3 regions of the Pantoea sp. X-Soil-TKNS-1280 genome follow, and region 1 is predicted to be linked to each of the others. Evidence: predicted binding sites of a transcription regulator. Region 1 holds the regulator's gene; each other region holds the start of a gene.
The links. The regulator CRP, encoded in region 1, controls carbon source genes, mostly activating them, when cyclic AMP is high. The targets are predictions, from matches to a motif close to ATGTGANNNNNNTCACAT.

Region 1 (10,170 bases):
AACAGCAAAAAGGCGCGTTGCCGCGCCTCGGGTTTACTCAGTGCCAAATCAACAGCACACAGGCGGCAGTCAAAATCCCCATCGCCAGGTTAAAGATTTTCCACGCCCGTGGGCTGCGCAGCAGACGGCCGATGATCGAACCAAACCCCATCCAGATCACCCCGGAGACCACGTTGACCAGCGCCATACCAATGCTGATGGCCACCACGGAATGCAGATAGGCGGCCCCGGCCAGACTAAAGCTGGCAACCGCACCCAGCGCCATCAGCCAGGCTTTCGGGTTAATCAGTTGCAGCAGCCCTCCCTGCCAGAACGGCGTGGGTACCGGAGGGGCCGCATCCGTGTCCAGCGTCTCATACTCGGCGGTAGCAATTTTCCACGCCAGCCACAACAGATAGAGGCTACCGGCAATTTTAAGAACCAGATGAAGGGAAGGATAGAGTAGGATGAGGCTACCCACGCCAAAGGCCACCATCAGCAGCATCACCTGCATACCGATCATGATGCCGATTAACAACGAAAAGGTACGCAGAAAGCCAAAGTTGGCAGCGGAGGCGGTAAGTAACATATTATTAGGCCCTGGCGTGATCGCAGCGACCCAGAGAAAGCCCAGCATTGATAAAAACAGACTTAGTTCCATGTTGATTCGGGTGCTCCTCACCCAGGAAAGCCAAAAACCCATCGAAACTATCAGCGAGATATGCATCAGACAAGCGTTTACCACAGTAATTTTGATTCTCCGCCCGGCGAGACCTTCGTCCCGCTGAGTGGCTTTCGCAATCCGCATCTGCAAACCCTGCTCCCGCGCCTGCTGCGGCGGCGTGTCACCCTGCGTCCGCACTGGCAGCGTCTTGATTTGCCGGATGGTGATTTCGTCGATCTCGCGTGGAGTGAAGATCCGGCGCAGGCCGCCCATAAACCGCGCATGGTCCTGTTTCACGGCTTAGAGGGAAGTTTCCACAGCCCCTATGCCCACGGGTTGATGCAGGCATGTCAGGCGCGTGGCTGGCTGGCAGTGGTGATGCACTTTCGTGGTTGCAGTGGCGAACCCAATCGCCTGCATCGTATTTACCATTCCGGCGAAACGGAAGACGCGAGCTATTTCCTGCGCTGGTTAAGGCGTGAATGGGGTACCGTGCCAACCACTGCAGTGGGCGTCTCGCTCGGCGCGAATATGCTGGCGTGCCTCGCCGGGATGGAGGGCAGTGATGCGCCTTTTGATGCCGCCGTCGCTATCTCGGCACCGCTGCTGCTGGAGCCGTGCAGCCAGAAACTGGAGAACGGTTTCTCACGCTTTTATCAGCATTATTTGCTGACGCAGCTGAAAAAAAATGCGAAGCGCAAGCTGCGCGCCTGGCCCGGTACCTTGCCGGTGGATTTACGCCAGCTACGCACCCTGCGGCGTCTGCGCGACTTTGACGATGCCGTCACCTCACGGGCGCACGGATTTATCGATGCGGGAGATTATTATCACCGCGCCAGCGCCATGCCGCACTTAATCAATGTTCGTAAACCGCTGCTGATCATTCACGCCAAAGACGATCCCTTCATGACTGACGCAGTTATCCCGCAGCCGGAGCAACTGTCCTCGTCAATTGAATACCAATTGACGCAGCAAGGCGGCCACGTTGGCTTTGTCGGCGGAACATTGCTGCGCCCACAGATGTGGCTGGAACAACGCGTGCCACAGTGGCTATCAACTTATCTGGATATGTGATCGTGATTATACCGTGGCAACAACTCGACCCCGAAACGCTGGAAAACCTGATTGAAGCCTTTGTATTACGCGAAGGCACCGACTACGGTGAACAGGAACGCAGTCTGGCGCAAAAAGTCGCTGATGTGCGTCGCCAGCTGGAACGCGGTGACGCGGTGCTGGTGTGGTCAGAACTGCACGAAACCGTCAATATCATGGCGCGCGGTGAATTTCGCGGCTAATGCACATCCCGGCATTTCGTGCTAACAATGCTCATCGCCGGACTTCACAGGGAGCTTTGTCATGTCAGCCAGGCATCCAGTTATTGCCGTTACCGGTTCCAGCGGGGCCGGAACCACCACCACCAGCCTTGCCTTCCGGAAAATTTTCCAGCAGCTGGATCTGCACGCCGCAGAAGTGGAAGGCGACAGTTTCCATCGTTATACGCGTCCGGAGATGGACATGGCGATCCGCAAAGCGCGTGATCTGGGCCGTCATATCAGCTACTTCGGACCGGAGGCCAACGATTTTGGCCTGCTGGAGCAAACTTTCAAACAATACGGCCAATCCGGTCTCGGGCAGTCGCGCAAATATCTTCACACCTATGATGAAGCCGTGCCGTGGAATCAGGTTCCTGGCACCTTTACACCGTGGCAACCGCTGCCGGAAAACACGGATGTGCTGTTTTATGAGGGTTTGCACGGCGGCGTCGTGACGCAGCAACACAATGTGGCCGAACATGTGGATTTGCTGGTCGGCGTGGTGCCGATTGTGAACCTCGAGTGGATTCAGAAGTTGATTCGCGACACCAGCGAACGCGGCCATTCACGCGAAGCGGTGATGGATTCGGTGGTACGTTCGATGGAGGATTACATCAACTTCATCACGCCACAGTTCTCGCGCACCCATATTAACTTCCAGCGCGTACCCACCGTTGATACCTCAAATCCGTTTGCCGCACGTGAGATACCGTCGCTGGATGAAAGCTTTGTGGTGATCCATTTTCGTGGGCTGGAAGGCATTGCCTTTCCTTACCTGCTGGCGATGATTCAGGATTCCTTTATCTCGCATATGAACACCCTGGTGGTGCCGGGTGGCAAAATGGGGCTGGCGATGGAGTTGATTATGACACCGCTGGTGCAGCGGCTGATTGAAGGTAAACGGATTGAATAATGTAGCGGCGCGATTTATCGCGCAATTCCAGTGCGCGATATCGGAATAATCCGCGCGATAAATCGCCTGACCGTGCATGCTGCACGAAAAAATCCGCGCGATAAATCGCGCCGCTACGTTCGTGCTATAGCTCAATCACCTCATAGCTGTGGGTAATTTCTACCCCTTTGCCCAGCATGATCGCCACCGAACAATATTTCTCTGCCGACAAATCCACCGCACGCGCCACCGCTTTATCGCCCAGCGCTTTGCCGCTGACAATAAAATGCAGATTGATGTGTGTAAAAATCCGTGGCGCTTCTTCACGACGTTCAGAGGTGAGTTTCACCTCGCAATCGGTCACTTCATTGCGCCCTTTTTGCAGGATAGACACCACGTCAATCGCGCTGCACCCCCCCGCCGCCATCAGCACCATCTCCATCGGGCTCGGCGCTTTATCACCCGAGTTCCCATCCATTAATACCTGATGACCCGATGAGGATTCTCCGAGAAAGGTAAGCCCTTCCACCCATTTGACCCGTGCCTGCATTATTCTTTCTCCTGAATCGGCTGATTTGCCGCCAGAGTACGCTTTCACCTGAGAAACAGCAATCCAGACTAATCGCCCTTTTGCTGAAGCGAGACAACAGAAGACAGCTAGCAAAAGCTGTGCTACAAACAGAGCTGAAAATATTTTCGTCGTAATAGACGAAGGCGGGAAGAATCAGAAGCCTGGCTTAAGAGTCCACCCGAATAATTTCCTTTACTGGAAGCGCTCTACGATTTCACCGCCTGACAGGGAAAATTGCCCCCTGTGTTTTGGGCACGATTACAACAGAGGATAATAGCGAATGGTTCTCGGCAAACCGCAAACAGACCCTACACTCGAATGGTTCCTGTCCCATTGCCATATTCACAAATATCCATCCAAAAGCACCCTGATTCACCAGGGTGAAAAAGCGGAAACGCTCTACTACATCGTGAAAGGTGCCGTTGCGGTACTGATTAAAGATGAAGAAGGCAAAGAGATGATTCTCTCCTACCTCAATCAGGGGGATTTCATCGGCGAGCTTGGCCTGTTTGAAGAAGGTCAGGAACGCAGTGCCTGGGTACGAGCAAAAACTGCCTGCGAAGTGGCTGAAATTTCCTACAAAAAATTCCGTCAGCTGATTCAGGTAAACCCGGATATTTTAATGCGTCTTTCGGCGCAGATGGCACGTCGCCTGCAGGTGACATCAGAAAAAGTCGGCAACCTTGCCTTCCTTGATGTGACCGGTCGCATTGCGCAGACGCTGCTCAATCTGGCCAAACAGCCTGATGCCATGACCCACCCGGACGGGATGCAGATCAAAATCACCCGTCAGGAAATTGGTCAGATCGTTGGCTGCTCACGCGAGACAGTTGGCCGTATTCTGAAAATGCTGGAAGATCAAAACCTGATCTCCGCACATGGTAAAACCATCGTCGTTTACGGCACCCGCTAATTCCTTCTCACCCACGGCGTGATGGTCACATCGCGCCGTTTTTGTCTGCGATGAGCTGATGTGGCGTCGAATCATCTATCATCCCGAAGTTAATTACGCCCTGCGGCAAACGCTGGTGCTTTGCCTGCCCGTGGCTCTCGGCTGGCTGTTTGGTGACCTGCAAAAAGGGCTGCTGTTCTCGCTGGTTCCCGCCTGCTGCAATATCGCAGGCCTGGATACGCCCCATAAACGTTTCTTTAAACGCCTGATTGTTGGCGGTTCCCTGTTTGCTACCGGCAGTTTTCTGATTCAATGGCTGACGGATTACCACGTTCCTCTGCCATTGATTATGCTGGCTCTGCCGCTACTGGTGGGCGTCACTGGCGAAATCAGCCCGCTACATGGCCGTTTGCTGCCCGGCACCCTTATCGCCGCCATCTTCACGCTAAGCCTGGCGGGGCGGATGCCCATTTGGGTGCCACCGCTGCTGTATATCGGCGGGACGCTATGGTACGGGCTGTTTAACTGGCTTTGGTTCTGGCTGTGGAAAGAACAGCCGATGCGCGAAACTCTCAGCCTGCTGTATCGCGAACTGGCAGATTATTGCGATGCCAAATACACCCTGCTAACGCAGCTGACCGACCCGGAAAAAGCCCTGCCTCCGCTGCTGGCACGGCAGCAAAAAGCGGTCGATCTGATCACCACCTGTTATCAGCAGATGCATATGTTGTCTGCCAGCCGAAACAACAGCCATAAACGTCTGACGCGTGCCTTCCAGGTGGCACTCGATCTCCAGGAACACATCTCGGTCAGCCTGCATCAGCCTGAAGAAGTGCAAAAACTGGTGGAGCAGAGCCATGCTGAAGCGGTGATCCGCTGGAATGCGAAGACCATATCGGCGCGGCTGCGACTGTTGGCCGATGCTATCCTCTATCACCAGTTGCCGGAGCGCTTTCATATGGAGAAGCAGCTCGGGGCGCTGGAAAAGATTGCGCGCCAGCACCCGGATAATCCGGTCGGAAATTTTTGCCTGTACCACTTCAGCCGGATTGCCCGCGTCCTGCGCACGCAGAAACCTCTTTATACCCGTGACCTGATGGCCGACCGCCAGCGACGTTTGCCGTTTTTTCCGGCACTGCGCAGTTACCTGTCGCTAAAGTCCCCGGCGTTACGCACCGCAGCGCGTTTTGCCGTAATGCTGATGTTTGGCAGCGCGCTGGCGTTGTTCTTTAACATCCCCAAACCCTACTGGATTCTGATGACCACCATGTTCGTCAGCCAGAACGGCTACAGCGCCACTCGCGTACGTATCCAGCACCGTGCCCTCGGCACCTTCGCCGGGTTATTGATCGCGGCTGCCTCGCTGCGCTTTGCCGTGCCGGAATCCATCACCCTGCTGTTTATGCTGGCGATCACCCTCGCCAGCTATCTGGTGACGCGTAAATATTATGGCTGGTCAATGATTGGCTTTACGGTAACGGCGGTGTACTCGCTTCAGCTGCTGTCGCTCAACGGTGCGCAGTTCCTGCTGCCGCGCATGATGGATACGCTGATGGGATGCCTGATTGCCTTTGGCGGCATGATTTGGCTGTGGCCACAGTGGCAGAGCGGCTTGCTCCGTAAGAACGCACATGACGCGCTGGAGGCTGACCAGGAAGCGTTGCAGCTGCTGCTCGGGCCGGAGCAGTCGCCGGAGAAGCTGGCGTACCAGCGCATTAAGGTTAACCAGGCACACAACGCCATGTTTAACTCGCTCAATCAGGCGATGACCGAACCGGGTTTTAACCCGCAGTATCTGAAAGATATGCGCTTATGGGTGACGCACAGCCAGTTTATTGTCGAACACATCAACGCCATGACGATTCTGGCGCGCGAGCACACCATGCTGACGCCAAAGCTCGCCGAGAAGTATCTGCAATCCTGCGAAATCGCGTTGCAGCGTTGTCAGCAGCGGCTGGAATATGACGGGCCGGGCAACGACAGTAACGTGCTGGAAGCGCCAGAAAATATTAATGAGGGTGCGGTGACCATTGTTGAGCAGCATGTGAAGCGGATTCTGCAACATCTTAATGTGATGCACACCATCTCTTCACTGGCGTGGAGCCAGCGACCGCATCATGGTCGCTGGCTGATGGGCTTGCGGGTGAAAAACTGAATTACGCCGCCAGTACCTTCTCTACCGCCACGGCAAAGCGCGCCATCCCTTCTTCGATATCGGTCGGCTCAATCACCAGCGACGGGACAAAACGGATCACATCGGTACCGGCTGTCAGGATCATCAAACCTTCCGCCGCAGCGGCATGCAGGATATCGCGTGCTTTGCTGGCGTGCTGCGGCTTCAGCGCTGCACCAATCAGCAGGCCTTTGCCACGGATGTCACTGAACAGATCAAACTTGCTATCCAGCGCTTTCAGCGCCGCGACAAACTGCTGACGACGAGCTTCGACACCGTCCAGCACTTCAGGCGTGTTGATGATATCCAGCGCCGTTTCGGCAATCGCACAGGCCAGCGGGTTACCGCCATAAGTGGTGCCGTGCACGCCAGGTGCCATCACTGAAGCGATTTCATTGGTAGTCAGCATGGCGCTCACCGGGAAACCACCGCCCAGCGCTTTCGCCGTGGTGATAATGTCCGGGGTGATGCCGTAGTGTTCGTAAGCAAACAGTTTGCCACTGCGTCCCATGCCGCTCTGCACTTCGTCCAGTACCAGCAGCGCCTTGTATTCATCGCATAAGGCACGCAGACCCTGCATAAATTCTGGGGTAGCCGGCATCACGCCACCTTCGCCCTGAATCGGCTCGACCACGATGGCGCAAGTGTGATCATCAATGACCGCTTTTACCGCCGCCAGGTCGTTGTAAGGCACATGCACGATATCCGCCGGTTTTGGGCCAAAACCATCGGAGTATTTTGGCTGGCCGCCAACCGAGACGGTAAACAGCGTGCGTCCATGAAACGCATTGTGGAAGGCGATGATTTTGCTTTTGAACGGGCTGTGTTTTTTGCAGGCGTAATAACGCGCCAGTTTGAACGCGGCTTCGTTAGCTTCCGCACCGGAGTTGCCAAAGAACACGCGCTCGGCAAAGGTGGCCGCAATCAGTTTGCTTGCCAGGCGCAGCGCCGGTTCATTGGTAAATACGTTGCTGGTGTGCCACAAGGTTTCGCCCTGGGTTTTCAGCGTTTCCACCAGTGCTGGATGGCAATGGCCGAGCGCAGTCACTGCGATGCCGCCGGAAAAATCGATATATTCTTTGCCCTGCTGATCCCAGACTCGGCTACCCTTGCCTTTAACCGGCACAAACTGCGCAGGTGCATAAACAGGCAAAATTACGTTATCGAACGTTTCCCGGGTTACCGCTAGTTTTTCTGCTGCCATTGCCGACCTCATCGGGTTATTTGTTGAGTTGACGTGAAATTATAATCACAAAATATGCATAAAAAATCACACAAAGGCAAACACAACTTAAGGCCGCAGGAAATTTGCCAACAGCTGATGTCCCTGTTCACTGAGAATGCTTTCCGGATGGAACTGTACCCCTTCCAGTGGCAGCATTTTATGACGGAACCCCATAATTTCATCAGGCTCCCCCTCGCGCAGGCTCCAGGCCGTGACCTCAAACGCGTCAGGCAGAGAATCCCGCGCCACAATCAGCGAATGGTAACGGGTCACGGTGAGAGGATTGTTCAGCCCGCGAAACACACCGCTATCGTTATGGCGAATCGCTGACGTTTTGCCATGCATTACCTGACGCGCACGCACCACCTGGGCACCATAAGCCTGAGCAATCGCCTGATGACCGAGGCACACACCGAGGATCGGCAGACGACCGGCAAAATGGCGGATGGCCGCCAGCGAGATACCGGACTGATCCGGGGTACAGGGGCCAGGTGAAATCACCAAATGGCTCAGAGGGAGCGCATCCATCTCGTCCAGGGTGATGGCATCATTGCGCACCACCCTGACGTCAGCGCCCAGCTGGCAGAAATACTGGTAGAGATTCCAGGTGAAAGAGTCGTAATTATCAATTAGCAGCAGCATAACGCCCTCAGGCCGGTAAAACCGCCGCCATTCTACGCATTTTAACGGGCGGGACTTACCACTTTCGCAAATTGCGCGCTGAGCGCGGTTAAATCGCCCTCGACGGCATCGCGAATCGCCGCACGCCAGCTATCACGGTCCAGCTTATCCCACGTCAGCAGATAACCGGCATGTAACGCCAGCTGCTCGAAAAAGATACGCTGGGTTCGACCATTACCGGCCCGGAACGGGTGCAGCACATAGATCTCGCAATAGTAATGTGCAAGGCGCGCGACAAACTCATCCTGCGCCAGATGGGCCAGTCCTTCTTCATCCGCCAGCGCGCTCATCAGGCTGTTGCCTTCTTTCTCGATATAAGCGCAGTGGCAATAAGGGGTGTCATCGCGCCAGATATCGACCGTGCGCAACTCACCGGCCCAGCTGTAGAGATCCTGAAACAGCGTGCGATGAATATGACATAGCCATGGCATACCGCTGTTGCGCGGAGCCAGTTCCAGCGTGGCGAGTCGTGCAGCACTGAACGCCAGCTCAGCTTTGCGTAACTGTGCACTATCGTGAATATCCAGACGGTTTTTCAGCACGCTATCGTTGTGCCACAGATAGGGATCGCGTACCGCCAGAGTGTTATCCGCCATATTGCCTCCTTAGCGAGGTCAGCCGGGCTGAAGCCTGTTCAGGCGTGATCGCGGCTTCGTTCAGCGCATAACCCGCCAGACGGCAGCTGGCCTGATAACTGGCAGCACGGCGTTGTTGCCACAGCGTGGCTTTCTGTTTGTCGGTCAGTTTGCTGGTCATAGAGCCTCCGGCAAGCAATTTGCCCTAAGTATAAGCAGCAAATATTCGCTTTGCCGGAGAGCGGCAGGACGCGCCATCACGCAATGACGCGCCGATAAATCAGGGCAGGACTTTCGCGGAAAGGATAACGATCGGTTTTGACGGCACATTCTGGTACGGACCCACATCTTTGGTCGGCACCTGAGCCATCTTATCGGCCACATCCATTCCTTTCACAACTTTACCAAATACCGCGTAGCCGAAATCACGCTGACCGTGATCGAGGAAGGCATTGTCGGCGACATTAATAAAGAACTGGCTGGTCGCACTGTCTTTTTCTGCGGTACGTGCCATCGCGATGGTGCCACGCAGGTTACGCAGGCCGTTGTCCGCCTCGTTTTTAATCGGTGCGTTGGTTTGCTTCTGCTGCATATCGGTGGTAAAGCCACCACCCTGCACCATAAAGCCAGGGATCACACGATGGAAAATCGTGTTGTTGTAGAAACCGTTATTGACGTAATCAACAAAGTTTTTCACCGAAACCGGGGCTTTCTGTGCATTCAATTCGAGTTCGATATTGCCCGCAGAGGTGGTGAGCAGAACATGGGGATCGCCTTTCGCCGCCAGGGCGGAAGTGGAAATAGATGAGAGCGCTAACAGGGCTACGGCCGCTGTCAAAGTACGTTTAAACATGAAAGATTCCTTACCATGGAGAGCCAGCTCAAAAACGAGATTGATTGTAAAGAGCATGTAATACAAGAGCCAGCGTTTTACTTATATTTACGCGGCGACGGTAAATGTCCCCAATCCCGCGCCACGCAATCATTTGCGTGACCTGAATCACACTATTAATGAAATCTGATAACCATATTTCACTCTTTGTTTATTAAGGTCACAGTTGCATTTACAATTCATGACACTTTTTGCCAACTTCGGTGCTCAAAACAGGTTCCCAACATGACAAACCGTAATCGCATTGGCCTTACCTGGATTAGCTTTTTCTCATATGCGCTGACTGGCGCATTGGTGATTGTGACCGGGATGG
Region 2 (10,170 bases), 940 kb from region 1:
TGATTGCCGCCTGCCGTCGTGAGCATCTGTTTTGCGCCAGCGTAATGACCGGCCACGGCAAACACATCCTCAAGCAGCAAACGCCGCTGTGGCTGGCACAACATCCGTGGGTGATGGCATTTCATCAGGCACCGAAAATGTTTGGCGGCGACGCCGCCCTGCTGGTGCTGATTGAAGTAGAAGAGTGGCAACCGCCAGAACTGCCATAAAAAATCAGGGCCGCACAGGCGGCCCACAGCGGGATTACATCGCTTTAGCCAGTTTCGATGGACTGACCTGCCATTCCAGCTTGCCTTCGCAGGCTACCGGGTCAAAATTGACACAGGCAATCGCCGAAGTGGCAAACATCGGCGGCGTTTCCTGCGGGCAGAGTTCAGAAACCAGATATCCCACCAATGGCAGGTGCGAAATCACCAGCACCGATTTCACGCCTTCGTTCGCCAGTGCCTGTAAATAACAGGCCACCAGTCCCGGATCGCCCCCTGGCGTCAGCTCTGGCAATACGTCCTGCTCTTCCGGCAGAGTCAGAGCTTCACGTACCGTTGCAAGGGTTTGCCCGGCACGAAGATAGGGGCTTACCAGCACCCGTTCGATATCCAGCGCCTGGCCGTTAAGCCAGCTCGCCATCTGGCGTGATTCGTCGCATCCACAGATCGTGAGTGGCCGGACTGAATCACTTGCTGCTTCCAGAGCCGCATCGCCATGACGCATGATAAAAACTTGCATAAAGCACCGCTGTTGTTTGTCGATATCGTCCGGTACCACAGCACCAGACGCTTCATTCTGCGAATGAACGCTGTGTTTTACCGCAATGGCTTCAGTATAGTCAACCGGTTGTTTATTAAATAAGCATATCTCGGAATGCTACCGCGTAAGCCATTTCTTAGCAGGCTATCTAACCCGCTGAATCTGTAAGCCTATTCAGATTTGTGCAGAAATGTAAAATTTCGTTTGTTGTTGTAGCACCGTCATCAGGGCGTCACAAGGGGTGAAACGATCGCCATGACGCTGCATTAAAGCGTTTAATGTATTGACCATCTCCCCGGCCCCGCGCTGATCCATATAATGGAAAGGCCCGCCGAGAAAAGGGGGAAAACCAATACCAAATACGGCGGCAATATCGCCGTCGCGTGCGCTACGAATCACGCCTTCGTCCAGACAACGTGCGGCCTCGTTCAGCATCATCATCACGCAACGCGTAGCAATTTGTAACTCACTCTGCTGCGCCTGCGGTTTAATCCCCAGCAGACGGTAAATCGACGCATCGGCTTTGCGTTTTGTCGGCCAGCGGCTGCGCGCGTATAAATAGAAGCCTTTGCCATTCTTTCGCCCTTTACGATCGTCGGCCAGAATCTTGCCGACGGCCTCCGGCGCGCTGAAACGCTCACCGTATGCCTGTTGCAGAATCGGGCTGATTTTACTGCCAACGTCGATACCGACCTCATCCAGCAGTTGCAATGGCCCTACCGGAAAACCAAACTTCACCAGCGCCCGATCGATATGTTCAATCGGCTCACCTTCCAGCAGGCAGCGCATCGCTTCATTTATATAGGGCGCGAGAATGCGATTGACGTAAAACCCCGGCCTGTCCGCCACCACCACTGCGGTTTTACCCAGCTCACGCGCCAGTTGCACCGTGGTCGCCAGCGTCTCCTCCGAAGTGCCATCATGGGGAATCACCTCCACCAGCGGCATTTTATCCACCGGACTAAAGAAATGCAGGCCGATAACGTTTTCCGGGCGCTGCGCGTGGGCCGCAATGTCACCAATCGGCAGCGATGAGGTGTTAGACGCAAAAATGGTATGTGGCTGGCAATGGTTTTCAATGTCCGCCACCATTTGCTGCTTCAGCGTCAAATCTTCAAATACCGCCTCAATCACCAGGTCGCGCCGGGTGAAGCCCTGATAATCCTGGCTGCCGCTGATCAACGCCATCTGCTGCTGGCGCTGCGCAGCATTGATCTGCCGACGCTTCAGGCGTTGAGTCAGTCGATCCCAGCTGTACTGCAACGCATGGTTGATGCCGCTGAGATTAATATCGCGGATGCGTACCGGCAATCCGGCATTCAGCGCCGTTACGCTGGCAATGCCCCCGCCCATCAGACCGCCGCCTAATACGCCGATATGCGTTAACTCACGCGGCGTGGCAGCGGCAAAAGCCTCTTTCTTCATCGCCGTGGAGGCAAAAAACAGGCTGCGTAGCGCGGCGGATTCGCGGGTCATCGCCAGCTGACCAAAAGCTCGCGCCTCTGCTTCGTGACCGGCACTGCTGCCCTGCTCCAGCCCGATACGTACCACCTGCAAAATACGATCGACAGCCGGATAGTTGCCGTGGGTTTTGCTGTCGGTTTGACGTTTTGCCAGCGCGAACAACAGATGCCTGGCGATCGGCCCCTGCATCAGCCGGTCGCGGCAGGGTAGCGTTCGTAGCGTCTTTTTACCCTGCAGTATCCGTGCTACGGCCGTTTCCAGCAGAATAGCTTGTGGCACCGCATCATCCACGATCCCCAGCTTCAATGCCTGTTTTGCCCGCAGTTGTTTACCGGTCAGGATCAACGGTAGCGCCTGCTGCACACCAATCAGCCGTGGCAGCCGCTGCGTGCCTCCGGAGCCAGGCAGTAAGCCCAGCTGGACTTCCGGCAGGCCGAGACGGGTTTTATCATCCAGCGAACAGATACGCGCGTCGCATGCCAGCGCCAGTTCGAGACCACCGCCAAGACAGGCACCATGGATCGCCGCCACCACCGGAAAAGGCAACGCGGCAATATTCGCCATCACTTCCTGCCCCTGACGCGCCAGCGCTTCAGCTTCTTCGGCGGTAGCACAACGATCAATCATGCTGATATCCGCCCCGGCGATAAAGTTATCGCGCTTGCCGGAAATCAATACCAGCCCGGCCAGCTGTGGGTCACGCCGTGCTTCAGCCAGCACCGACATAATCTGCGGGACAAACTCTGCCTTCAGGGTATTCATCTTTTCACCCGGCACATCGATGGTGATTACGCCGATATGGTCGAGGCGCATGTGCAGGTGGAATGCGGAATCACTCATTATTCGGCCTCCAGTACCATAGCTGTCCCTAATCCACCCGCTGCGCAGGCGGTGACCAGCCCCAGCCCGCCACCACGCCGCCGCAGTTCCTGCAAGGTTTGGGTGATCATGCGCGCACCGGTTGCAGCAAAGGGATGTCCATAGGCGATCGACCCGCCCAGCACGTTGAATCGTTCTTCATTCACTTCACCGAGGGCGTGTGGGCGATTCAGCACCTCGCGCGCGAAACGCTCATCATTGAACATTTTCAGATTCGCCAGCGTCTGTGCCGCGAAGGCTTCATGCATATCAATCAGGGTGAGATCGTTCAGGCTCACCCCCGCACGTTCCAGCGCCAGCGGCGAAGCATAAGCCGGTCCCAGCAGCATATCCTGCCAGACATCAATGGCGCTGAAGGCGTAGCTGCGCAGGTAGCCAAGCGGCGTGATGCCCAGCTCACGGGCACGACCTTCACGCATCAGGATCACCGCCGCCGCGCCATCGGTCAGCGGCGTGCTGTTAGCTGCCGTCACCGTACCGTGACGACGATCGAATGCCGGACGCAATCGGGCATAATCCGCCGCGCTGGCGTTGAAGCGTACGTTGTTATCCTGTTCGACCGGCGCTTTCCACGGCGGTACAAAGGCGGGCATCACTTCCTGCGCCAGCACACCCGATTCCCACGCACGCGCAGCACGCTGGTGTGAACGCAGGGCTAACGCATCCTGCTGTTCACGGGTAATGCCATGGGTTTTTGCCATCTGTTCTGCGGTATCCCCCATGCGCAGACCCGTGGAATACTCCGCGACAGCGGGTGGCACCGGCAGCAGGTCACGTGGGCGCAGACGGCGCAAAATCTGTAATTTCTGGCCGAAGCGACGCGCTTTGTTGAGATCGACCAATGCGCGTGCCAGGGTTTTGCTGACGCCAATCGGCAACACGGATGAGGAATCAGCGCCGCCAGCGATCCCGGCATCGATGCTGCCCGCCATCAGGCTTTCCGCCACATTTGCCACTGCCTGGAAGCTGGTAGCGCAGGCACGGCTGACGCTGTAAGCATCGGTGTGCACGCTCAGGCCGCTGCTCAGCACAATTTCACGGGCGATATTCGGGGCCTCCGGCATTTGCACCACCTGGCCAAACACCAGTTGATCGATGACCTCCACCGGCAGTTCACTGCGCGCCATGAGTTCACTCACCACCATCCTTCCCAGCTCCAGCGCCGGAATGCCATGAAAATCACTCGCCTGGCGGGCAAAAGGAGTACGAAGACCCTGGGTTATGGCGATGCGTTCGCCCTGACGCGTCAGCAGCGGCTGCGCTTTGCTCATCGACTGTCACCTGTGCTATTTGACCGGGGCGTCATTGCCCAAAGAGGTCTGACCTGATCATCAGTGTTAACCAGGAGCGCGTAAGTCGCCAATATGCAGAGAGAAAAAGTGCGAGGAGAAACACGAAATTGAAAAACGCTGCCGGAAGGGTGTCCGGCAGACGAGGGGGGATTAATTAGCGCAGGCCAAGCTGGAAGATTAATGCTTCTGCCTGACAGGCAAAGGTGAAATCAATATTCAGACGCACACCGGCGGCTTCTTCATCAAAGCGTGAGCGGATATCACAGGGTTCGGATTCGACCTGGCGCGCCCGGTCACTTAAATGTTTGAGCATGGCTTCCGCTGCATGGCGGTCAGCGAATACTCCTGACCAGCTTGCGGCACAATCGGTGTTATCCATGACGGTGCCAACATCCACACAGCAGCAGGCTGCTGTCTCGTTCGCACTGCAGTTTTTAATGGCATCAGTCATCATGTTCTCCTGACTAAAAATGGTTATTTCTGCTTCAAATTGTACGCCTGATGCACTGCCATCGCCACGAACTGCCCGCTAAGTGACGAATATCACACTATAAATTGATCCAAAACAAATTTGAGTCACTATGCTGGAACGTAACGGCAAGGATTTTGTTATGCAGATCTGATTTTATCGATCAAATTGGAAATATTTTAAAAACAATATTGCAACATCGACACAGGTCAGACCTATACTCGTCGCACTGGTCTGATATGTGTCAATGTCGTCAGTCCCTACAATCCGCCGTCCCTTGTTACGTGATGTGACAACTTTTAATAATAATTGATATGAGGTTGTGGTCATGAACCATAAGAACCTGTTTGCAAAGTCGGCTGTGGCCGTTGCAGTGGCGCTCGTCTCTTCTCATGTTTACGCAGCGGGCTTTCAACTTAACGAATTTTCAGCAATTGGATTAGGTCGTGCATATTCGGGTGAAGGCGCAATGGGCGATACCGCCGCCTCCGCCAGCCGTAACCCGGCAACCATGGCATTGATGGATCGACCTTCCTTCTCCATCGGCGCGGTTTATATTGATCCCGACGTTAATATCAGCGGCACCAGTCCCTCTGGCCGCAGCCTTGATGCAAAAAATATTGCACCCAATCAGTGGATACCGGATATCCACTATGTACACCCGATTAATGACCAATGGTGGGTAGGGGCTTCCGTCACCTCTAATTACGGCCTGGCAACCGAATTTAATGACGGTTATACCGCCGGTGCTTACGGTGGTACGACCGACCTGACCACCGGTAACTTTAACATCAGCACCGCGTACCGTCTGAATGAACACTTCAGCTTCGGCGTCGGTTTCGATGCGGTTTACGCCAAAGCGAAAATTGAACGTTATGCCGGTGAGTCTGGCGCAGCACTGGGTATTCCAGCAGATACACAAATCGCCCGTCTGAAAGGCAACGAATGGGGCTATGGCTGGAACGCCGGTATCTTATATGAAGTAGATAAGAACAACCGCTTTGGCTTTACCTATCGTTCAGAAGTGAAAGTCGATTTCGACGGCGAATACAAGAGCAACCTGCCTACCTCCATCAATGCAGTCAACCAGGCGCTTAATTTAGGTTTGCCTTACGCAACCGGTGGTTCCACCATTCCAGGCGCATTGACACTCAACCTGCCGGAAATGTGGGAAGTCTCAGGCTGGCACAAAGTGGCACCGCAATGGGCAGTGCACTACAGCCTGACCTATACCAGCTGGAGCCAGTTCCAGGCGCTGAATGCCACGGGTAACAATGGTCAGACACTGTTCTATAAAAATGAAGGTTTCCGCGATGCTTACCGTATCGCGCTCGGTACCACTTACTTCTACGACGACAACTGGACCTTCCGTGGCGGTATCGCCTTTGACGATAGCCCGGTTCCAGCCGAAAACCGTTCCATCTCCATCCCGGATCAGGATCGCCTGTGGCTGAGCCTCGGTGCCTCGTATGCGTTTACCCCGGATGCCTCCGTGGATTTGGGTGTTTCCTATATGCATGGACAGAACGTCACTATTCAGGAAGGCAGCTACACTTTCAGGTCTGAAGGTAAGGCGATGTTGTATGGCGCGAGCTTCAACTATAAGTTCTGATGTGACCCGGTATGCATGAAAAAGGCGGCTGAATCAGCCGCCTTTTGTTGTTATTTATTCCGCATCAATCTCGTTAAGATCGCCCTGGATCGCTTTCGCGTTCGGGTTTTCTTCCGGCTTCAGCTTACCGCCTCTGGCGAGGAAATCATTACGCTGGAAATAGGCATTACGCACAAACGCATAAGGATCCTGTTGCTGGCGCAGAATCGCATCGCTATCCAGCAGCTGTGCACGGGTTTCCACCCCTTCCAGCGTCCATTTACCGATGGCCATCGGCCAGGTCAGCCAGCTCAGCACCGGGTAGAGGGTATCAACATAATCACCGCCATCCTGACGGATCGTAAAGCTGCCGTAAGCAGGCAGCTCCACATACGGACCATAGCCGACACCATAACGCCCCAACGTACTACCAAACCGGTGCGGTTCTTCACGCGCCAGCTCAGGATTGGCTTTACCTGCCACATCAATAAAGCCACCCAGCCCTAACGTGGTATTCAGGAAGAAACGCGTGAAGTGGATCATCGCACGACGCGGTTCACCCGTCAGGAAAGCGTTGAGCATACTCGCCGGTTCATCAAGGTTACTCAGCACATTACTTATCCCGGTACGCGCAGGTACTGGCACGTAATCGCGCCAGGCCACCGCTACCGGACGCACCACATAAGGATCCAGCACGTTGTAGTTGAAGTTAAACATCGTGCGGTTAAAGCCTTCAAGCGGATCGCTGCGCTGCGCAGTTTGATCGTTGTCAGCCGGTTTGGAACTGGCACATCCCACCAGCAATACACTGGCCAGCGCCAGACCGGTCAGGCGGTAATTCATTCTTATCTCCCTGTGCATGAAAATGGTGTATCGCTTCAGGGCTGCTGCTGATTAATTTCCACAGCAAGTTGCTGATGACCATCCCAGGGAGTAACCGCGCTTAAACCAAACCAATCGCCAGGCTGGGGATTGGCGCTACCATCGCGCGAAATACGTACCCGGATCTGCACCTGATGCTGCGCCGACAACAAACGGTCTGGCATCATAGCGTTACTGTCATCCAGCGTAAGCGATAACGGGAAATGGCTGAGCGGAAAACGCTTCACAGCCACAGGCACCGGTGATACACCGTCAGTAACAGAAATATACATCACTCCGCCCTGCGGCAACATTTTTTCTGCCTGCGGATTTAAACTCACCGTCAATGCCAGATGGGTATTTTGCTGTCCCGCGTCGGTTTTCGCTTGTTCAATACTGCGCTCGATCATCGCGATGCGCTTATCTCCTGCCGGTAACAGTTTCAGCATCATCTGCCAGGCACCAATCGCCTCGTCATACTGCTGCTGTTCGAAGGCGTTAAATGCCAGCAAACTCAGGGTACGCACGTTGCTGTGATCGCGTTTCAGCAGGTCACGCAGCAACATGCTGGCCTGACGATTATCCTGCGGATCGCTGGAGCGCGTCAGCACCTCGGCATAATCCTGTTGCAGTTCCAGATTATTCGGAGCCAACTGCAACGCCCGTTCGAACGCCTGGCTGGCATCGCTGGCATTATTAAGCACCATGCCGAGGCGGCCCAGCATGGTCCAGTCATTCAGGTTTTGCGGGTCAGACTGCAGTGAAGTACGCAGCCCCAGTTGCAGTCGCGCCAGTTCTTCCATGGTCAGCGGTTTGGCCTGCGGGTCCATCACGCGCGCGCGCAGCGCCGGATATTCCTGCTGTACCGATGTCCAGCCCGCCAGCTGCGCCAGCCCGCCGGTTTTCAGATACATTCCCAGCGACACCACCACCAGCAATCCTACACCCGGCAACAGAATCCAGCGGCTGCTTTGCTGGTTTCGCGCGGCTTCCTGCTGTTGCGGAACATCGGTCAGCAAGGTTTGTTGCAGCTCGCGTACCATTTCCGGACGCTCTGCTACCACACCTTCCTCTTCATCCCGCTCCAGCTCACGCAGGCGCTGCTGATAAAAGTCAGTATTCAGACGATCGCGATCGCCATTGCTGGCCACGCGCTGACGCCAGCCCGCGCTGAGAAAAAGCGCGCAAGCCGCAGCCAGTAAAATAATCAAGGTAATCCAGAATCCACTCATTATGACTTCCCGTCACGCTTCAAAATCGCCGCGAGGCGCTGTTGTTCGTTTTCATCCAGTTCGCTGCGTGTTTTACGCTGGCGACTGCGCAGGATAATGATCAGGCCGCCCAGCACCACAAACAGCGCCGGTCCAACCCACAAAATCAGGGTCGATGGCGTGACCGGGGGTTCATAGGTCACGAAGTTGCCATAGCGCGCCACCATATAATTGATGATTTGCTGTCGGCTCTGACCCTGCTTCATCAATTCGTACACTTTCAGGCGCATATCCGCCGCAATCATGGCGTTGGAATCTGCAATGCTGTTGTTCTGGCATTTAGGGCAGCGCAGCGAACCGGTCAGGTCGCGGTACTGTTCCTCCTGCTGTACCGAATCGAACTGGTAAGTATCGATGGCTGCCCACAGGCTGGTGCTCAACAGCACCCCCGCGAGCAAAAGAAGCAGCCGTTTCACGCGCCCGCCTCCTTGCTGTATTTATCCCACAGCGGCTTCACTTCCTGCTGCCAGACGCGATCGTTCATGTCGCCCGCGTGGCGATAGCGAATGATGCCTTTACCATCAATCAGGAAGGTTTCCGGTGCACCATAGACGCCCAAATCCAGACCGAGCATGCCATCCCCGTCATACAGGCTGAGGGCGTAAGGATTGCCCAGCGTATTCAGCCAGGTCACGGCTTTGGTGCGGTCGTCTTTATAATTAAGGCCCACCACGCGAATGCCTTTTTCCGCCAGCGTGTTGAGGTATTCATGCTCGGCGCGACAGGTTGGGCACCAGGTGGCCCAGACGTTAAGCAGAATCGGCTTGCCATCGGTCAGAACCTGCTGGCTGTAGATTTTGCCCGGCTTGTCGAGCGCTTCCAGCTTAAATACCGGCACCGGTTTACCGATCAGTGCAGATTCCAGCAACGTCGGGTCATCACCGTTGGCGTTGCGCGACAACTGCCACAGCAACGCCGCCGCTAACAGCAGAAACAATACCAGCGGAATAAAAAGGATCTTCTTGTTCATGCCTGCTCCTCCCGTGGCGCTTTTTTGCGCGAACGATAACGCGGATCGAGCAGACACAGCAGACCACCCACCGCCATAAACACGCCGCCGAACCAAATCCAGCGCACGAACGGTTTGTAATAAATACGCACCGCCCAGGAGCCATCATCCAGCTCTTCTCCTAACGCGGCGTAGAGATCGCGGGTAAAGCCACCGCTGATCGCTGCTTCGGTCATCATGGTACGCGCCGCCGTATAGAAGCGTTTTTCCGCATGCAGCACGGCTTCCGGTTTGCCATCACGGGTCACGTCGATAATCGCCACGCCACCGCTGTAGTTCGGGCCCTGCAGGTTGTGAACATCGCGGAAAATAAAGTGATAATTATGGATATCAACATTATCGCCAGACTTCATGCGCACATCGCGTTCCACGCTGTATTGCGTGCTGAAGGCGATCCCAATCACCGTCACCGCAACACCGAGATGGCCGAGCACCATGCCCCAATGGCTGCGCGTCAGATGGCGCAGACCGGCAAAGAAGGTGTGGCGATGGGTGGCGCGTTCATGCAGCTCCATCAGCGTCAGGAGGATCACCCAAATCGACATCAGCAGCCCGATCACCGTCATCGCTTCAATACGATCCTGTAA
Region 3 (10,170 bases), 1.5 Mb from region 1:
GCTGTTTGCGGAGGGCAATATGCCGGTACGCTGGCAGGGGCCAAAAGCCAGCTATCACGGTAACCTGGATAAGCCAGTGGTCACCTGTGAAGTTAATAAAGATCGCCCGGCAACTACGCCGACACTGGCGCAGATGACCAAAAAGGCACTGGACCTGCTCAGTCAAAATGACAAAGGTTTCTTCCTGCAAGTTGAGGGGGCATCGATTGATAAACAGGATCATGCTGCCAATCCCTGTGGTCAGATAGGTGAAACCGTGGACCTGGACGAAGCGGTACAGCAGGCACTGGCCTTTGCCCGCCAGCACGGTGACACGCTGGTGGTGGTGACTGCGGACCACGCTCACAGTAGCCAGATTATCGAAAATGGCACCAAAGCGCCGGGACTGACGCAGGCTGTCAACACCAAAGATGGCGCGGTGATGACCATCAGCTACGGTAATTCAGAAGAGGATTCGCAGGAACACACTGGCACTCAGCTGCGTATTGCTGCTTACGGCCCTCATGCTGCCAATGTGGTGGGTCTGACAGATCAGACTGACCTGTTCTTTACCCTGCGGGATGCGATGGGGATTAAGTAACGCATTATTCTTACGGGATAATAAATCCACGCAATCGCGTGGATTTTTTCGTATTTGATCGCGGTAAGAACAGTCTTCACCATAAAGAACGGCGTCTTAGTGACTGGGTTGCCCAACGGTGGTTTTTAAATCTTTACCCACGAACTCATACTGATAATTGAATTTACCATTACATCGCCCATATGAATGCGGATAAGTAAGCTCGCCTTGTTTCCCGTTTGAAGTGACGTAGGGTGGTGAAACGGTGATTTGCGCGACTTCCGGAATAGAACAGGTTGCAACATTCTTATAATACTCAATCCACCCCGCCTGATTGTTTCTTAAAGTTCCTGAACCCGCAGGCAGGCGCCATGCACCAATCTGTGTTTCATTCTTACTCCCTTCTTCTTTGACGAAACCGTACCAGGTATTCGCGTCATGGTTATCACGGCGAACTTCAAACAGATATTTTTTACCTGTCTTGATCGAATACAGGGTAGAACAACTCACACCGTGACCGCCATCAGCACCAAGGCGACAGTGCTGACTGTCCAGTACAGCCGTTCCGTTAATAAAAGAAGAGAAAATCAACATATATTGTTCGGTTGTGTGTGGCTGCAAACCAATATAACCAACGGCACGGGTACCAGTGAAAGAAAATTGATTTGCAAAATAATAACCAGCAGTGTCTGGGGCCTTGTTAACCGTTAACGGCAGGGTGAGACTGGTAATATTGTCCGCATTGACAGACCAGTTCCATCCGGCCACACCACCTGGTGTTATAGCGCAGGCATTGCCTGTTAAACAGGTGGTTACAGCCAGGGCAAAAAAAGAATATTTCATGTGAATCCTCCATGAATAAATCAAGTGTGCTTAATATCTGGCAGTGGCTAATTATTAGTTGAATTTTGTTTTGTGCAAATTTCGATAGAAAAAAACGCCTCCTGAGTGGCGTTAAATATTAAGATATTTTTCTGCTTAAAGTCTGACAATGTAACAGTATGTGGGATAGATGTTTTCTTTTGGGAATCACAGAAATTTCTTAGCAGTTATTTCATCAGAGATAATGAATAAGACAGCAGGAGAACGAGAAAAAGGGACTCATTCGCGGTGATGTGTAAAGAAAAATCCACGCAATTGCGTTGATTTTTGGTTCGCGAAGGAGAGCTTGCAGTATTGGAGCCGGTCAGGATAAATCCCTGAAGTGTCTTCAATCTGTAAACCGTATTGAAGCCAATTGATAAACTGCCGGGTAATAATAGCGGTAATAAAAAAGCCCATGCAATTTGCATGGGCCTGATTTTCGACATCAACTTATAAGAAGTAAATCAGACGTTAAACAGGAAGTTCATCACATCGCCATCTTTCACGATGTATTCTTTGCCTTCTGAACGCATTTTTCCTGCTTCCTTCGCGCCTTGTTCACCCTTGTAAGTGACAAAGTCATCAAATGCGATGGTCTGGGCGCGGATAAAGCCTTTTTCGAAGTCGGTGTGGATCTTGCCAGCGGCCTGTGGAGCCGTTGCGCCGACCGGGATGGTCCAGGCACGCACTTCTTTGACGCCTGCGGTGAAGTAGGTCTGCAGGTTGAGCAAGGTGTAACCGGCGCGGATAACGCGGTTCAGACCGGGTTCTTCCAGACCCAGCTCCGCCATAAACTCAGCACGCTCTTCATCATCCAGCTCGGCGATATCTGATTCGACAGCCGCACAAACCGGTACGACAACAGAGCCTTCAGCGTCAGCAATCGCACGAACCTGGTCGAGGTAAGGGTTGTTATCGAAACCATCTTCGTTGACGTTGGCGATGTACATGGTCGGCTTGAGCGTCAGGAAGCTCAGATAACGGATGGCGGCTTTTTCATCGGCATCCAGATCCAGTGAACGCAGCATACCGGCGTTTTCCAGATGCGGCAGGCACTTCTCCAGCGCAGCCAGTTCAGCTTTTGCGTCTTTATCTCCGCCTTTGGCTTTCTTCTGCACACGCTGGATAGCGCGTTCGCAGGTATCGAGATCCGACAGCGCCAGTTCGGTGTTGATAACGTCAATGTCTTCAGCCGGGTTTACTTTGCCTGCAACGTGAATGATGTTGTCATTCTCAAAGCAACGTACCACATGGCCGATAGCTTCGGTTTCGCGGATATTGGTCAGGAATTTGTTGCCGAGACCTTCACCTTTCGACGCACCTTCAACCAGACCGGCAATATCGACGAATTCCATGGTGGTTGGCACAACACGCTGCGGCTTAACGATGTCGCTCAGTTGATCAAGACGCGGGTCGGGCATAGGTACCACACCGGTATTGGGTTCGATGGTGCAGAACGGAAAGTTGGCTGCTTCGATACCCGCTTTGGTCAGCGCGTTGAACAGGGTGGATTTACCGACGTTCGGCAGGCCCACAATACCGCATTTAAATCCCATGGTCTGATTACCTTTCTCACTGAGGGTGCAGCGCTGGCTGGCAACGCTGACAGATTCTAAAAATTTCGCGCATTATACACAGAAATGCTGCTGTGCGGCGCGGGAATTGGCGTTAACCGGCTTTGAAAGCGTGCAGGCGGTTCATCGCCTTTATTTTGTCTTCTTTTAGCCAGAGTTCAGTGCAACGCACCGCTTCATCAATGGCATCATCAATCAATTTCTGCTCGCTGGTGGGCGGTTTACCCAGCACAAATCCGGTAACTTTATTGCGATCTCCTGGGTGGCCAATGCCAACACGCAAACGGTGAAAGTTATTGTTATTTCCCAGTTTGCTGATGATGTCTTTCAGCCCGTTATGGCCGCCGTGGCCGCCACCCTGCTTAAATTTTGCGATGCCAGGCGGCAAATCCAGCTCATCATGTGCGACCAGAATCTCTTCCGGCGCAATACGGTAAAAGGTCGCCATCGCTGCCACCGCTTTGCCACTCAGGTTCATAAATGTGGTCGGTACCAGCAGGCGCACATCTTCTCCCGCCAGTGACAGCCGGGCGGTATAGCCAAAGAATTTGGGTTCGTCTTTCAGAGACTGATTGTAGCGCTCTGCCAGCAGATCCACATACCAGGCGCCAGCGTTATGGCGCGTGGCGGCATATTCGGCGCCGGGATTTGCCAGTCCGACAATCAGTTTAATGCTGCTCACGATGGTTATCCTGTCTCGATCACGAAAGGGCGATAGTTTACTGCGTGCCCGAGAAGATGACAAAGGGCGAGGCTGAAGAATAGTGACGCTTCGTTATTTATCATTTTCTATCGAAATCAATCCGATAAGCGGTAAAGTTTTGTCAGAATTGTGAAAGATGTGTGATCCTGTACGCATATTAACCGCCTGGTATTGCCTAAACTTATGGTCAGTTAACGTTATGTGCTGTTCTTAGCTTTGCTCATAAGGAAGGAGGTAAACCATGAAACGTCATCATACTCGCTATATTGGTAATGGCCTGATGTGTCTCGGCTTACTCACCATGGTGCTCGGCGTCGGGTATTCGATCATTAATCAAATTCCTTCGCTGAATCTGCCGCAATTTCTTGCGCATGGCGCAATGTTCAGCATCTTTATTGGTGCGCTGCTGTGGCTGGTTGGCGCACGCGTCAGCGGACGTGAAAAAGTAGAAGACCGTTATTTCTGGTTGCGGCATTACGGCGATAAACGTTGCCGCCGCAATACCCATCATTCTTAACGCTACACCAACGTAGCCTGATTAAACGGCTGTAACTGCGCCAGATACTGTTCGGTGCGGTTACGGCCTGTGGCTTTTGCGCGGTAGAGCGCTTCATCGGCCAGTGCCAGCAATGCCGGGAAATGTTTATCTTCCTGACAGGAAGTGGCAAAACCAATGCTGACGGTGTAACTGATATCATCCGGTTGCGACAGCTGAGTCGCCACCCGGATGCGTTCGCAGACTGTTTGCGCCAGTTCGCTGCCACCGGGCAGAATAGCGGCAAATTCCTCGCCGCCCAGACGGGCAAACTTACCTTCCTCCGGCAATAACGCCTGCGCAATCTGACAAAAATCGATAAGCACCCGGTCGCCTTGCTGATGACCATAACGGTCATTGATGCTTTTGAAATGATCCAGGTCGAACAACACGGCGGTGAATGGCTGCTGCTGACGTAATCGGCGGGCAATGATCTTTTCTGCCTGCTCGAACAGGGCCCGGCGATTCCACACGCTGGTTAGCGGATCGTGCAGTGATGCCAGCTTGTGTGCAATTTGCGTGCGTTCATTCACCATTGCCAGAATCGTAAAGGCCAGACCAATCACGAACAAAATGGATTCAAGGATGACGTAGACGGAAAAACTGGAGCCACCAATCGCCCCATGTACCGGAGTCGCCACGGCATCATCAAGAAAGATACGGGCAACGTGGAACAACAGATGAATCCACAGCAGCGTTTGCGCAGGCCAGAATGTCACCGTCAATGTGGCGCGGGCACGCCAAAGCAACTGAATTAAGGCTGCGGTGTAAAAGATACACAGCAGACAAACCACCAGCACGCGTTTGGGCAGGCTGTCATAAAAGGCGGGGAAGCAACACAGAATTGCCCAGAGCAGGGCACCGGCCAGCCAGCTCAATCCCAGAGGCTTGTTATCGAACACGCGGAAGGCATTCAGCAAACTGCCATAAGCCAGCATCATGACCACATTTCCGACCGCAACCGGCAGAAAGTGCAGTCCTGCGGCACGCAGGCTGCTAAGAAACACCGCCAGTAAGGTTAATGTCAGGGTCAGCGAGGTGAAACCCAGCACGCGATCATATTGTGAACCGACCCAGGCGAAGACCAGAATGATGCTTAAAAACCCCAGTACATAGAGCTCACAAACAAAAAGTGTGTAGATGTCGAGAGCCATAGTGGTCGGAGTTCTCAAAAAAAGTGTGGTGAAAAATACCACTAAACATGGGAGCGCTAAAGTCCGGATGTCAGTGTTGGCAGAAAACAGTGAATGGCAACGAGAATAGCGAATTTTAACGAAATTTATCGCGCGAGTATCTGCGGCAGGAGCGGCTTAGTCGGTAAATGACGCGATAGCAGGACCAGAGAAATAAAACCGGGCGCGAGGCCCGGTTTCATTTGAACAATCGATCAATGTTCGAACATGGCGGAGATGGATTCTTCGTTGCTGATACGACGAATCGCCTCGGCCAGCATGCCGGACAGCGTCAGAGTACGCACGTTCGGCAGAGATTTCATCTCGTCAGACAGTGGGATGGTGTCACAAACGATAACCTGATCGATCACCGATTTGCGCAGGTTTTCCACTGCGTTACCAGAGAAAATCGGGTGTGTGGCGTAAGCGAACACGCGCTTCGCACCGCGCTCCTTCAGCGCTTCAGCCGCTTTACACAGCGTACCGCCGGTGTCGATCATATCGTCGACCAGTACACAGTCTCGGCCAGCGACGTCACCAATGATATGCATGACCTGAGAAACGTTGGCACGCGGGCGACGTTTATCAATGATAGCCATGTCGGTGTCGTTGAGCAGTTTGGCAATCGCACGGGCGCGAACCACACCACCAATATCCGGGGAAACCACAATCGGGTTTTCCAGACCAATTTGCAGCATATCTTCCAGCAGAATTGGGCTGCCAAACACGTTGTCAACCGGGACATCAAAGAAGCCCTGAATCTGCTCGGCGTGCAGGTCCACCGTCAGAACACGGTCAACACCCACGCTGGAAAGGAAATCCGCAACCACTTTAGCGGTGATTGGCACACGCGCAGAACGCACACGGCGGTCCTGACGGGCATAGCCAAAGTAGGGGATAACGGCAGTAATACGACCAGCAGAAGCCCGACGCAGCGCGTCGACCATCACAACCAGCTCCATCAGATTATCGTTGGTGGGGGCACAGGTGGACTGGATGATGAAAATATCACCACCGCGTACATTTTCGTTAATCTGTACACTCACTTCACCATCGCTGAAACGACCGACAGCGGCGTCTCCGAGGCTGGTGTAAAGGCGGTTGGCAATACGTTGTGCTAGTTCCGGGGTGGCGTTACCAGCAAATAGCTTCATATCAGGCACGAGAAGAACCTCAGGCTTTGCGTCCAGCGAATGAACAACGCTGCGATAACCGGCGCATACCGCAAAGCGTGTTCAGACAGGTGTGTTGATGCGTCGCGTGCTGTGTCTGGAACAGGGGTGACACAGTCACGCATACGCTTAAATCCCGGAAAGAGTACGCTGCAACGGCGAGATATTTAGCCCGCGCGCCACAAATCCTCGTATCCATTCCGGGGCAAGCTCCAGCACCTGACGAGCGGCGGATTCGGTGTTGAATTCAGCAAACACACAAGCTCCGGTCCCAGTCAGGCGCGACGGCGCGTATTCTAGCAGCCAGGAAACCAGCTCATCAACCTCACGAAAACGTTTTCTTGCCACAGACTCACAATCATTGTGGAAAGGAAGCTGCAAAAGTTCATCAAGTGAGCGAGTTGGTGAATCTCTCGTCAGCTCCGGATCGCCAAAAATTTGCGGCGTAGCGATACTGACGCCAGGATGGGCCACCAGATACCACTTTTCTGCCGGGGCGGCTGGCTGCAATTGTTCACCCACGCCTTCGGCAAAAGCTGCCTGCCCGCGGACAAACACCGGCACATCGGCACCCAGCCGCACGCCAAGGGTCGCCAGCTCATCGACACTCAACCCGGTTTGCCACAGATGATTCAGCGCCACCAGCACCGTAGCGGCATCTGATGAGCCGCCACCCAGCCCACCACCCATCGGCAGACGCTTTTCCAGGGTGATCTGCGCACCGGCCTGTGGCGGCAGGGTGCCGCGCAGGTTTGCCGCCTGCATTAACGCCCGGGCGGCCCGCACAATCAGGTTATCCTCGTCCGGCACGTCATCAAGTGGTGTCAGCAAACGAATATCGCCGCTGTCATCCGGGGTGATGGTCAGCGTATCGCCGTAATCAAGGAACTGAAACAGGGTTTGCAGATTATGATAGCCGTCCGGACGACGGCCAGTGATGTAAAGAAATAAATTCAGCTTCGCTGGAGCAGGCCAGGTGGTGATCATTGTACGGTCCAGCTATCCATACGCAGTTTGATGCGCTGGCCACCTTCAGTTAGCTCCAGATTTGCTGGCAGCGGTGGTGTGACTTTGCTGTCATAATCCGTAATCGAGACCTTCCACTGCTGGCCGTTACGGCTATAGTTCAGGCTCTGTAACTGATATTGGTCGTTCAGCTGATACTCGCTGGCATCGCCAGGCAGGCCCATCATCCACTGACGCAGATTGGCGAGCGGAATATCCATGCCGGTCAGCTGGGAGATCATTTTTTCAGCATCGTTGCTAACGTAGCGCTTGCCTTTGTTATCGACGATTTGAACGACTGAACCTTGCGCATCCAGCTGCAACTCGGTGCTGCCCAGCGGGTTGGTCAGCAGCAGGCGATAGCGGTCAGCGGCGGTTTGCTGCCAGTTAAAACGGGCATACACTTTCTGGCGATCAGAGATGTAAGCGAACGCACCACGGGTTTCATAGTGGCTGATTTTCGCCACTGTCTGCTGATGTTGTTGCCACTGTGGTGAGGTGGTGCTGGGACCAGGACCCTGCTGCGGCTTGTTGATGCTACAGGCAGCCAGCAGCACACTGGCAAGGGGTAAAAGGCGCAACAGCTTGCGCGGGGGCATGTGCATCACGTGGTCATCTCCTCAGACACGTTTTTATTTCGTAACCGGTAACGCTAACCATCCGCATCTAAGCCGTCAATGCTGATATACGGATTATTGCGCACGATCAGTTTAATCTTATTACAGTCATAGCCTTTGTATGGCTTTTCTTGATCTAAGGCATCTTGTAGAATGCGCTTCACAAAACCATGACAATACCTGGGATATCCCAACCAGAATCACCATGACGCTGCTTGCTCTCGGAATCAACCATAAAACCGCACCCGTTGCACTGCGCGAACGTGTATCGTTCACGCCGGATACGCTGGATCAGGCACTTAGCAGCCTGCTGTCCCAACCGATGGTGCAAAGCGGAGTGGTGCTTTCCACCTGTAATCGTACTGAACTCTACCTCAGCGTAGAGCAGCAGACTGATTTGCAGGAGAAGCTGGTGCGCTGGTTGTGTGATTATCACCAGCTGCGCGAAGAAGATGTGCGCAAAAGTCTCTACTGGCATCAGGATAACGCTGCCGTCAGCCATCTGATGCGCGTCGCCAGCGGGCTGGACTCACTGGTGCTGGGCGAGCCGCAAATTCTGGGGCAGGTGAAAAAAGCCTTCGCCGATTCCCAGCGCGGTCATGCGTTGACCAGCGAACTGGAGCGCATGTTCCAGAAGACCTTCTCTGTCGCCAAACGCGTCCGTACCGAAACCGAAATCGGTGCCAGCGCGGTTTCCGTCGCTTTTGCCGCCTGTTCCCTGGCGCGTCAAATCTTTGAATCGCTCAGCACCGTCAATGTTTTACTGGTGGGTGCCGGTGAAACCATCGAGCTGGTGGCGCGCCATTTGCGCGAGCACCATGTGCAAAAACTGATGATCGCCAACCGGACGCGTGAGCGCGCTCAGCTGCTGGCCGATGAGGTCGGGGCTGAAGTAATTGGTCTGGCGGATATTGATTCGCGTCTGGCCGATGCTGATATTATTATTTCTTCTACTGCCAGCCCGCTGCCCATTATCGGCAAAGGGATGGTGGAACGCGCGTTAAAAGCACGCCGTAACCAGCCGATGCTGCTGGTGGATATCGCTGTACCGCGTGACGTAGAGCCGGAAGTGGGCAAACTCGCCAATGCCTATCTCTACAGCGTGGATGACCTGCAGGCCATCATTGAACAGAATATGGCGCAGCGTAAAGCCGCTGCCGTGCAGGCCGAAAGCATTGTGGTGCAGGAAAGTGGCGAATTTATGGCTTGGCTGCGCGCGCAAAGTGCCGTTGAAACCATTCGCGAGTACCGTACCCAGGCTGATGATGTCCGCGCAGAATTGCAGGAGCGTGCGCTGGCAGCGTTGCGTCAGGGCGCGGATGCGGAAAAAGTATTGCAGGAGTTGGCACACAAGCTGACCAACCGTTTAATTCACGCTCCAACCAAATCACTACAGCAGGCCGCGCGCGATGGCGACAGCGAACGTCTGCAGATCTTACGTGACAGTCTCGGTCTCGATTAGGCTGTTACGTCCTTTTACGGGATACCCTCAATTACATGAAGACCTCTATTGTTGCCAAGCTGCAAGCGCTCCAGGAACGTCACGAAGAAGTGGAAGCGATGCTGGGCGATGCTGGCGTGATTGCCGATCAGGACCGTTTCCGTGCGCTTTCGCGCGAATATGCACAGCTGTCTGACGTGACCCGTTGTTTCCGTGAATGGCAGCAGGTACAGGAAGATGTTGAGACGGCTGAGATGCTGCTCGACGATCCTGAAATGCGCGATATGGCGCAGGAAGAACTGAAAACGTCACGCGAAAAACGCGAAATACTGGAGCAACAGTTACAGGTATTGCTGTTGCCGAAGGATCCTGACGACGAGCGTCCTTGCTTTGTGGAAGTCCGTGCAGGCACTGGCGGTGATGAAGCGGCGATTTTTGCCGGGGACCTGTTCCGTATGTACAGCCGTTATGCGGAAGCGCGTCGCTGGCAGGTAGAAATTATCAGCAGCAATGACGGCGAGCATGGCG

Region 2: a site for CRP is predicted at 4,914-4,931, ahead of AC6I8X_RS13970 (YfcZ/YiiS family protein). Genes of this name have one in related genera too.
Region 3: a site for CRP is predicted at 3,839-3,856, ahead of pth (aminoacyl-tRNA hydrolase). Genes of this name have one in related genera too.

The regions. Positions count from the first base shown of each region.
Region 1 covers NZ_AP035962.1:3,960,311-3,970,480, forward strand. The annotation lists gene AC6I8X_RS18505 (LysE family translocator) at 38-640, opposite strand; gene AC6I8X_RS18510 (hydrolase) at 701-1,717, shown strand; gene AC6I8X_RS18515 (YheU family protein) at 1,720-1,938, shown strand; gene AC6I8X_RS18520 (phosphoribulokinase) at 2,000-2,869, shown strand; gene AC6I8X_RS18525 (OsmC family protein) at 2,994-3,398, opposite strand; gene crp (cAMP-activated global transcriptional regulator CRP) at 3,700-4,332, shown strand; gene AC6I8X_RS18535 (YccS/YhfK family putative transporter) at 4,391-6,466, shown strand; gene argD (bifunctional acetylornithine/succinyldiaminopimelate transaminase) at 6,468-7,688, opposite strand; gene AC6I8X_RS18545 (aminodeoxychorismate synthase component II) at 7,776-8,351, opposite strand; gene AC6I8X_RS18550 (putative adenosine monophosphate-protein transferase Fic) at 8,393-8,986, opposite strand; gene AC6I8X_RS18555 (YhfG family protein) at 8,976-9,146, opposite strand; gene ppiA (peptidylprolyl isomerase A) at 9,246-9,818, opposite strand; gene tsgA (MFS transporter TsgA) at 10,083-10,170, shown strand, end outside.
Region 2 covers NZ_AP035962.1:3,021,187-3,031,356, forward strand. The annotation lists gene smrB (endonuclease SmrB) at 1-209, shown strand, start outside; gene sixA (phosphohistidine phosphatase SixA) at 244-726, opposite strand; gene fadJ (fatty acid oxidation complex subunit alpha FadJ) at 922-3,051, opposite strand; gene fadI (acetyl-CoA C-acyltransferase FadI) at 3,051-4,361, opposite strand; gene AC6I8X_RS13970 (YfcZ/YiiS family protein) at 4,537-4,833, opposite strand; gene fadL (long-chain fatty acid transporter FadL) at 5,180-6,463, shown strand; gene mlaA (phospholipid-binding lipoprotein MlaA) at 6,518-7,285, opposite strand; gene ccmI (c-type cytochrome biogenesis protein CcmI) at 7,321-8,535, opposite strand; gene AC6I8X_RS13990 (cytochrome c-type biogenesis protein) at 8,535-8,990, opposite strand; gene AC6I8X_RS13995 (DsbE family thiol:disulfide interchange protein) at 8,987-9,544, opposite strand; gene AC6I8X_RS14000 (heme lyase CcmF/NrfE family subunit) at 9,541-10,170, opposite strand, start outside.
Region 3 covers NZ_AP035962.1:2,496,932-2,507,101, reverse strand. The annotation lists gene phoA (alkaline phosphatase) at 1-580, shown strand, start outside; gene AC6I8X_RS11705 (DUF3472 domain-containing protein) at 677-1,402, opposite strand; gene ychF (redox-regulated ATPase YchF) at 1,888-2,979, opposite strand; gene pth (aminoacyl-tRNA hydrolase) at 3,092-3,679, opposite strand; gene ychH (stress-induced protein YchH) at 3,942-4,217, shown strand; gene AC6I8X_RS11685 (GGDEF domain-containing protein) at 4,220-5,389, opposite strand; gene prs (ribose-phosphate diphosphokinase) at 5,623-6,570, opposite strand; gene ispE (4-(cytidine 5'-diphospho)-2-C-methyl-D-erythritol kinase) at 6,709-7,566, opposite strand; gene lolB (lipoprotein insertase outer membrane protein LolB) at 7,563-8,189, opposite strand; gene hemA (glutamyl-tRNA reductase) at 8,407-9,663, shown strand; gene prfA (peptide chain release factor 1) at 9,699-10,170, shown strand, end outside.